Linked DNA regions of Trichocoleus sp. FACHB-46. The protein of the gene in region 2 interacts with the protein of the main gene of each other region in a pairwise test. Links are inferred from orthologs where the notes say so. Each region holds a gene or a part of one and is shown on either strand. Other genes may lie near its edges.

The links. Proteins that work in one complex are often made in the same cells at the same time.
Region 1: the proteins of rlmN (region 2) and ftsZ interact in binary tests that used the Escherichia coli proteins (3 or more experiments, as listed by UniProt). The link is inferred for Trichocoleus sp. FACHB-46 from one-to-one orthologs.

What each region holds. Positions count from the first base shown.
Region 1 is NZ_JACJOD010000006.1:555,283-559,401, reverse strand. What follows is about bases 1-2,891. They hold ftsZ (cell division protein FtsZ), read left to right. Parts: upstream 1-832; coding sequence 833-1,951; downstream 1,952-2,891. Other genes in these bases: H6F72_RS02785 (hypothetical protein), read right to left, coding at 2,866-2,891; thiD (bifunctional hydroxymethylpyrimidine kinase/phosphomethylpyrimidine kinase), read left to right, coding at 2,020-2,838; H6F72_RS02800 (cell division protein FtsQ/DivIB), read left to right, coding at 1-466. In the rest of the region: more of H6F72_RS02785, read right to left, coding at 2,892-3,273; H6F72_RS02780 (phasin family protein), read right to left, coding at 3,454-3,822. UniProt on the Escherichia coli protein: Essential cell division protein that forms a contractile ring structure (Z ring) at the future cell division site. The regulation of the ring assembly controls the timing and the location of cell division.
Region 2 is NZ_JACJOD010000030.1:339,793-343,839, forward strand. Bases 1-2,818 are described here. They hold rlmN (23S rRNA (adenine(2503)-C(2))-methyltransferase RlmN), read left to right. Parts: upstream 1-762; coding sequence 763-1,875; downstream 1,876-2,818. Other genes in these bases: lgt (prolipoprotein diacylglyceryl transferase), read right to left, coding at 1-458; H6F72_RS18015 (replication restart DNA helicase PriA), read right to left, coding at 1,929-2,117. Outside these bases: excinuclease ABC subunit UvrC, read right to left, coding at 3,044-4,047.

The sequences.
Region 1 (4,119 bases), on a different replicon or contig from region 2:
TAACGCTGAAGCTGTTAAAGACAAAGAGACAAAACCAGCAATAGGTCTCTCAAATGTGGGATTTCTGGATGCGAATGGTGTCTGGATTCCCATTGAGAGCTATACTTCCTTTGATCAATCGTTCCAGTTGCCAACTCTCAAAATTGTTGGCTATCAAGAACAGAAGCGATCGCAGTGGGCTGAGCTGTATCAATCAGTTAGCCAAAGCCCTGTTAAAGTCACAGAAATTGACTGGCGTGACCCAAGCAATATAGTCCTTAAAACTGAGTTAGGAATCTTTCATTTCGGCTCTTATAGTTCTAGATTTGCTGAGCAAATCCAAGCGATGGATCAGCTACGAAAACTCTCAGACAAGCTGAATCCCAAGCAAGTTGCTTATGTTGATCTACAAAATCCAGATGCTCCCTCAATTCAAATGCAGAAGGCCAATAACTCGGTAAAATCTAATACGGATAGTACTGATTGAGCTTGCCACCTGTAGGTAATAAGTCAGCGATAACTATCTTTAGGAATGCTGCTGATCAGTCAGATCAAATCAGATTAAAGATGGGTGGGAGCCTAATGCTATCATTGGTTTTTCAATCGACTTACCCTATAGTTAACTAGAGTTGCCCAGCGCTGCCCAGAATTAAAAAGTTGTTTATAAGCCATCCCCGATCCAATGACATCTAATAGTACATCTAATAGTAAATTGGGCTCTATCACCGAAGGCTCCCACGCAGAAGAGCAATCCTCTTTCTCAGTGGCAGATACTGCCAAAAACCCGTTTAGCAACTCTACAGTTCGGTTTAATCAATCTCGCGACGCAAAAGTTGTGCTAGAAGAATCTCGGATGGATGGGATTGTCCCCAGTAGTGTTGCCAAAATCAAAGTAATTGGCGTTGGTGGAGGGGGTGGCAACGCAGTCAATCGCATGATTGCCAGCGACGTATCAGGAGTTGAGTTTTGGTCCGTTAATACGGATGCTCAAGCTCTAGCTCAGGCAATGGCTCCCAAGCATTTACAAGTTGGCCAAAAATTGACTCGTGGTCTAGGTGCAGGTGGTAATCCAGCGATCGGGCAGAAAGCAGCGGAAGAGTCCCGCGATGAAATTGCAGCAGCCCTAGAAAATTCTGACTTAGTGTTCATCACCGCTGGCATGGGCGGGGGCACCGGAACTGGCGCAGCTCCGATTGTGGCTGAGATTGCTAAGGAAGTTGGCGCTTTAACGGTAGGAGTCGTCACTCGTCCGTTTACCTTTGAAGGCCGACGACGCACCAGCCAAGCAGATGAAGGCATCGCAGCCCTACAAAGCCGAGTAGACACCCTGATCGTTATTCCCAACGACAAATTATTGTCAGTGATCTCCGAGCAGACTCCGGTTCAAGAGGCATTCCGAGTCGCCGATGATATTTTGCGCCAAGGGGTGCAGGGAATTTCGGACATCATTACCATCCCTGGTTTGGTTAACGTGGATTTTGCAGACGTACGAGCCGTGATGGCTGATGCAGGCTCTGCATTGATGGGAATCGGCATTGGTTCTGGCAAGTCACGGGCGAGAGAAGCCGCGATGGCAGCTATTTCATCACCCCTTCTGGAATCCTCCATTGATGGAGCTAAAGGGGTAGTCTTCAATATCACGGGCGGCACTGACTTAACGCTCCATGAAGTCAATGCTGCTGCCGAAATCATCTATGAAGTCGTTGATCCCAATGCCAATATCATCTTTGGGGCAGTCATCGACGAGCGCATGCAGGGAGAAATTCGGATCACGGTCATTGCCACAGGTTTTACGGGTGAGGCTCAACCCGCAGCTCAACCCGCTAGAGTCGCGCCACTGCGCCGAGGTGTCACCCCTCCGATTACGCCTCAGGCTCCTCAAACGCCAGTCAACGAACCGAGAAATAGACCTGGTGAACCAGACATTCCTGAGTTTCTTCAAAGAAGAAGAGAGAGACCCCCAACTCGTTAAAGACTCGCTCAAGAGTTGAGTGCCCTTAGGCAGTGATATTTCAGTTCGTCACTTTGGATTGATTTAATATGACCCTGACAGGGAATTCACGGATTCCTGTGGCACTGACGATCGCGGGTTCTGATAGCGGTGGTGGGGCAGGAATTCAGGCTGACTTACGCACTTTTGCCTTTCATCAAGTGCATGGCACTAGTGCGCTCACTTGTATCACGGCCCAAAATACTTTAGGAGTCAATCGCGTTGATGCGTTGCCTGCTGCGGCTGTCGTGGCTCAGATAGAAGCGGTGGTGCAAGACATCAGGGTGCAAGCGACTAAGACGGGGATGCTGCTGAACCAAGAAATTATCGCAGCGGTGGCACAGCAGGTGCAGCTTTTGCGACTGCAGAATTTGGTCGTCGATCCAGTCATGGTGTCTCGGACTGGAGCACAGTTGATCGATGACTCGGCGATCGCCACCTTAAGAGATGCCTTAATTCCCCAAGCTGTGATCGTCACCCCCAATCGCTACGAGGCTCAACTTTTAAGCGGTCTGACAATCGTCACACTCGATGACATGCAAGCAGCGGCTCAACGGATTTATCAGCTAGGAGCTAAAGCAGTATTGGTCAAAGGCGGGGGCATGGCTGGCGAACTGCGAGGGGTTGATGTCTGGTTTGATGGCCAGCATCTAGAAACTTTGACCACTTCTAGTGTTGACACAAAAAACACCCACGGCACTGGCTGCACTCTCTCAGCTGCGATCGCCGCCAATCTAGCAGACGGCAAAGATTTACTATCTGCTACCAAGATGGCTAAAGATTACGTCACTACAGCCTTGACTCATTCCCTAAATATTGGGCAAGGGCAAGGCCCTGTAGGGCACTTTTTCCCTTTATTATCCCGCTGAGATTTCAGCTGTAGAGATAGTGAACCCCTAGAACGATTCCCAGTCAGAGCATTTCTCTGTCTCTACTCCATATGGATGCATGCCACAGACTAGGGGATTACCGCCATAAATTTGTCCATGATAATGGCTACATCCCATGCAAGCAGGATGTTTAGTGATAATTGGCTCTACGTTGTAGAACAAAGGCTCCATCGATTCTATGTCGGAACTCTCCAACCCAAAATATAGCTCTAGGAACGAGCTGGTCAGCTCATCAAGTCGCTGGTCAACTTCACTAAAAATCGTGCCTTGTACTTGTTCTACGATTTCCTCTGAGAGCTTGGCAAAGATATCAATCGCATCATCAATATCTCGCTTTACCTCTAAAAAAAACAGCTCTACTTCATCAGCTACTAATTCGAAGCTAGTAAAGAAATCTTTTGACCAATCTTCCATAAATTTGTTGCTTATCTGCAAGCGAGAGCGGGGACTGCGCCGAGCTTGTCTGTAGTCAGCGCCAACATACTGGATGAAACCCCCATCTACCAACTTCAGCTTTAGCAATTGGTGAGGGAGACTGATCAAAAATCATAACTTAGATAGATGACTCCGTAGCATTCTGTTTACACACAGCAACTACTCTCGCTCTAGCCGCCGTAGTTCCTCTTGCAAATCCATCACTTGCTGGCGCAAATTGTCTACATTTTGCGTTTCAGCCTTAGTTGGCTCTTCATCATCTGAGAGAATTTCGATCCGTCGCGGTTCCGAGCTTGTTGGCTCTGGAGCGGGAGTTGCTCCAGGTTGCTGGGCTCGATTCACCATATCGTCAACAAATCGACGGGCTTCTTCTGTGCTCATCTCGCCCTTAGCCACGAGTTCATCTGCTAGTTTTTGGGCTTGTACCCGTAGTTCCCCTAGCTTGCCGCCTGCTTTCTCGCCTGCATAGGAGGCCAGTCCGACTCCTAGGTAAAACGCTTTTTGGACAAGATCACCAAATCCAGCCATATCAACCACAGCTCCTTAGCAGTTTAAGAGTTTAATTGTAGTGAGCCATGCCAGAAGTTTTGCTATATTTCACTTCTAGCATCCAGACTCTGGAAGCAGATGCTTCTAGGATAAGCAGAAATCGAAATCACTGCCCATAGCTATACGGCCTGGCTTGCTAGCTTAGCTTGTTAAATGAAAAACTCTATAAGCTCAGGTAAGCGTAATATGTAGCGATCGCCCCTGGCAGTTTGTAAGTACCCTTTAAAACAAAGGAGACCCGGAGACCACGCCTGCTATAAGCATCCCGTATTGCTG
Region 2 (4,047 bases):
ATCGCCTGCCCCAAAATCAAAGATGGTGCGACTAAATCTGCTAATTGCCAAAACGAAACTCGTTTGATCTTGGCGAAAATTAGGCTGGCAACCAAACCGCCCAGAATAGCGCCATGAATCGCAATGCCTCCTTTCCAAATGGCAATGATATCTTCTGGTCGTTGAGCATATTCTTGCCACTGAAACAGTACGTAATACAGCCGAGCAGAGGGAATTGCAGCGACAACTAACCAAATAATTAGGTCGCCAATCAAATCGGGATCAACTCGGCGACGCGTCGCCAAAGCTTGGGACAAGCTGACCCCAATCAGCACAGCCGAGGCAATTAAGAGGCCATACCAACGAATAGTGAGAGGTCCCAACTCAACTAATATGGGCCCTGGAGACTTGAACTCGAAGGCCATAAGCCCATAGCAGCTACTCCAGAGATGGGACAAAATTGGCAGATCCAAGGGCATGAGAATTTAGGATTCAGCTACAAACTTGATTTTATCCGCCTGAGGGCAGAATCCAATTTGGGCTGCGATTTCTTTGGCCCGAAACTTTGACTGCAAGAAGCATGAATTAAAAGCGCTGCTCAAGGCTACACAGGCCAATTGAGCTAGAATGAGAATCCTTGGGCCAACTGATTTAGCTACATCGAGGGCCGATTGTAGCTGCGTGAGTCAGGGCTGAGAAGCTAAAGTTCTACAACTAAAAGTCTGTCAAAATAGCAACTGCAATTGTTGACAGCCCTAGTCGCTCCTGAAATTGAGAAAAAGCATGGATAGAATTTATTCCGATCAACCTGTGGCACAGGCTATCACTGCTGGTCAATCAGGAACTGCGACTCCGATGCCAATTGCGGTAGCTTCGCCTCCCCTCCTAGGTGCCTCGTTAGCAGAGCTGACGGAATGGGTGAAACAGCACCAACAGCCTGCTTATCGAGGGCAGCAGTTACACCAGTGGATTTACCAAAAAGGGGTGCGATCGCTGGACGAAATTTCAGTTTTCTCCAAGCAGTGGCGTTCCACGGTTGCTGATGTGCCTATAGGGCGCTCAATGTTGCATTACCGAGCCGCTGCCCCAGATGGCACTGTGAAGTTTTTACTCCGGCTAGCTGATGGTCAGATTATTGAGACTGTAGGCATTCCCACGGAAAAGCGCCTGACTGTTTGTGTGTCTTCTCAGGTTGGCTGTCCGATGGGTTGCGACTTCTGCGCTACAGGTAAAGGTGGTTTCCTCCGCAATCTGGAGCGACATGAAATTGTGGATCAAGTTTTGACAGTTCAAGAAGACTTTCAACAGCGAGTCAGCAACATCGTGTTTATGGGCATGGGCGAACCTTTGCTCAATGTAGACAATGTGCTGGGTGCGGTGCGATCGCTGAACGAGGATGTGGGCATTGGTAAACGAGCCATGACTATTTCGACTGTAGGCATTCCGGGTCGCATTCGTCGTTTAGCCGCACACCAGCTACAGACCACTTTAGCCGTGAGCCTGCATGCTTCTAACCAAGCAGTTAGAGAGCAGCTAATTCCAAGCGCGAGACAGTATCCGCTGCAGGATTTGCTGGCCGAGTGCCGCGAGTATGTGCAGCTAACCGGGCGACGGGTCACGTTTGAATACATCTTGTTGGGCGGGTTAAATGACTGCCCAGAGCATGCAGTAGAACTGGCGGAACATCTGCGGGGGTTCCAGAGCCACGTTAACTTGATTCCTTACAATCCAATTAGTGAAGTAGATTATCAACGCCCTAGCCCACAACGGATTCAGGCTTTTCTGCATGGCTTGAAGCAGCATCATATTGCTGCGAGTGTGCGACGATCGCGGGGTTTGGAAGCAGATGCCGCTTGTGGTCAATTGCGGGCAAAAAAAGTAGGAGCGATCGCTTAAGATCACTCCTACCGTGCTGCTGCGATTGTGGTGCGGCAATCGCAAGTGCAAATCTAATGACGGGCGTAGATGCCAGGAGCATACGCTTCGATTACTTTGCCTGTGATTGTGCAAGTAATCATTAAATAATCACAAGTTTGGCATTGGGTTCGAGTCAAATGATCATCTGAAAGATGATGACGTTCGGCATGACTACCACAATTAGGGCAACGAACAACTTGTAAGGTTTCTAGAACACGCATTTTAATACTCTCGCAGCTAGCTCAACAATTAGGAGGGATTAAGGGCAAGGTTCACGAATTAAATTCGTAATTCTAAGATTTTCGAAACAAAATGTATCGAAGCTTACTAAATTAATCTGAGATTAAAAGTGCAGAAGTCATCGTCTCCTGACTCTTCTATTATGTTGGCATTTATGCAGATCGGCAATCAAGCTTTAGTTAGATTTTAGATTTCGGAGGTTGGGGATCGCCTACAGAGAGAGCGATCCCCGCAATACTGCTATTAGCTAAAAGCGCTTTTGATTTGGGACTGCTCGATACTAACTTCTTCGATGATTACAGAATTCTCTAAACAATTCTGCGAATTTTTTATGAGATTTTACTTATGTTTATGAACTTTCTTAATGAGTTTACTGAGCGTTGGATAATATTTTATTGGAGAATAATAGAAGCAATTGTTACTAAAACTACAAAATGTTTCCTAGTTAAACTCCTCCACGTTCCGTCATAATTCAAGCAGCATAATGCATTGAGCTTTTATAAGTCTTTTGGTGTCGTCTACGCAGAGCAAAGCTGTTCCTCAATCTTGCTGCCAAGGGCAGTAAAACTACAAACTGCATTGCCAGGAAGATTCAAGCATTTTGTCATGATTTCTTGCTATAGAAAATGAACACAAGTTTTTTAGGTCAGCACAGATGTTTAACCTCTAAATCGCAAGATTTGGAGGCAAACTCAAAAGAATATGTTGATCCTGACTTTATCTAACCCCTCAAAGCGATCGCGTCAAATAAAGCTATTACCAATCATTAAAACTAAATTAAGAAAATGGTTCTTCCTTAAGAAGGATTTAGGCAACGATCAGCAATTTGGCTACGTAGTGACAACTTAAGCAGAGCTAGACCTTACTCTAGTTCGGTCAGGTTTATTTAACCCGTCTTGCTAGAAAACTAGGGCTGCGGATGAAAGTAGTCGTAGATTTTCTGAGCTATCTGAGGGCCAATCCCAGAAACATTTGTGAGTTGTTCCGGGGTCGCTTCCCGAATGTAGTCAACTGAGCGAAAAGCAGCTAACAGTTCTTTTTGGCGATGATGCCCTAGCCCAGGAATATCTTCTAAGCAAGAGCGGCGCATGCGATCGCTGCGTTGCTGGCGATGGAAACTAACGGCAAAGCGGTGAGCTTCATCCCGAAGACGACGCAACAGTTGCACTCCCGGCTGTTCCGCTTCTGTAGTTAAAGGCAAGGACTCCCCTGGCAAAAAGATTTCTTCTCGCTTTTTCGCTAAACTGACCACGCGCAACTCTTCTAATAAATTTAGCTCCCGCAGTACGCTCACTACAGCCGAGAGTTGGCCTTTACCGCCATCAATCATGACTAAATCGGGCCAATCTGAATTGCCTACCCTTGGCAACTGCGGATCAGCGGCATATTTACGAAACCGCCGCCGAATCACTTCTGCCATGCTGGCAAAGTCATCCGAGTGCCCTGTGGTCACAGTAGGGTTTTTGATTTTGTAGTGTCGATAGTGCTGTTTGGCAGGTATACCGTCTACAAACACGACCTGAGAAGCGACAGCGTCGGAACCTTGAATATGCGAAATGTCATAACCTTCAATCCGTCGCGGCATGTCAGGCAGATCTAACACTTCGGCGAGATCTAACATCGCTTGAGCATTGCGATCGGCAAAGCGCTGAGTTCGGGCTAACTCATACTCCGCGTTGCGCTCTACCATTTCAACTAGCTCAGCTTTAGTTTGCCGTTGCGGCGCGACAATCGTAACTTTGCGTCCTTTGCGATCGCTCAGAAACTCGGCGAGCATGTCGCTTTCTGGCAGTTCGTGCTGCACCAGAATTTCTGCAGGAATCTCAACTGCATCTACCGTTTGGTAGTGCTCCTCCAACACTCGCTCTAGAATCGCACCTGGTTCTCCCGATTGAGCATCGGCGACAAAGC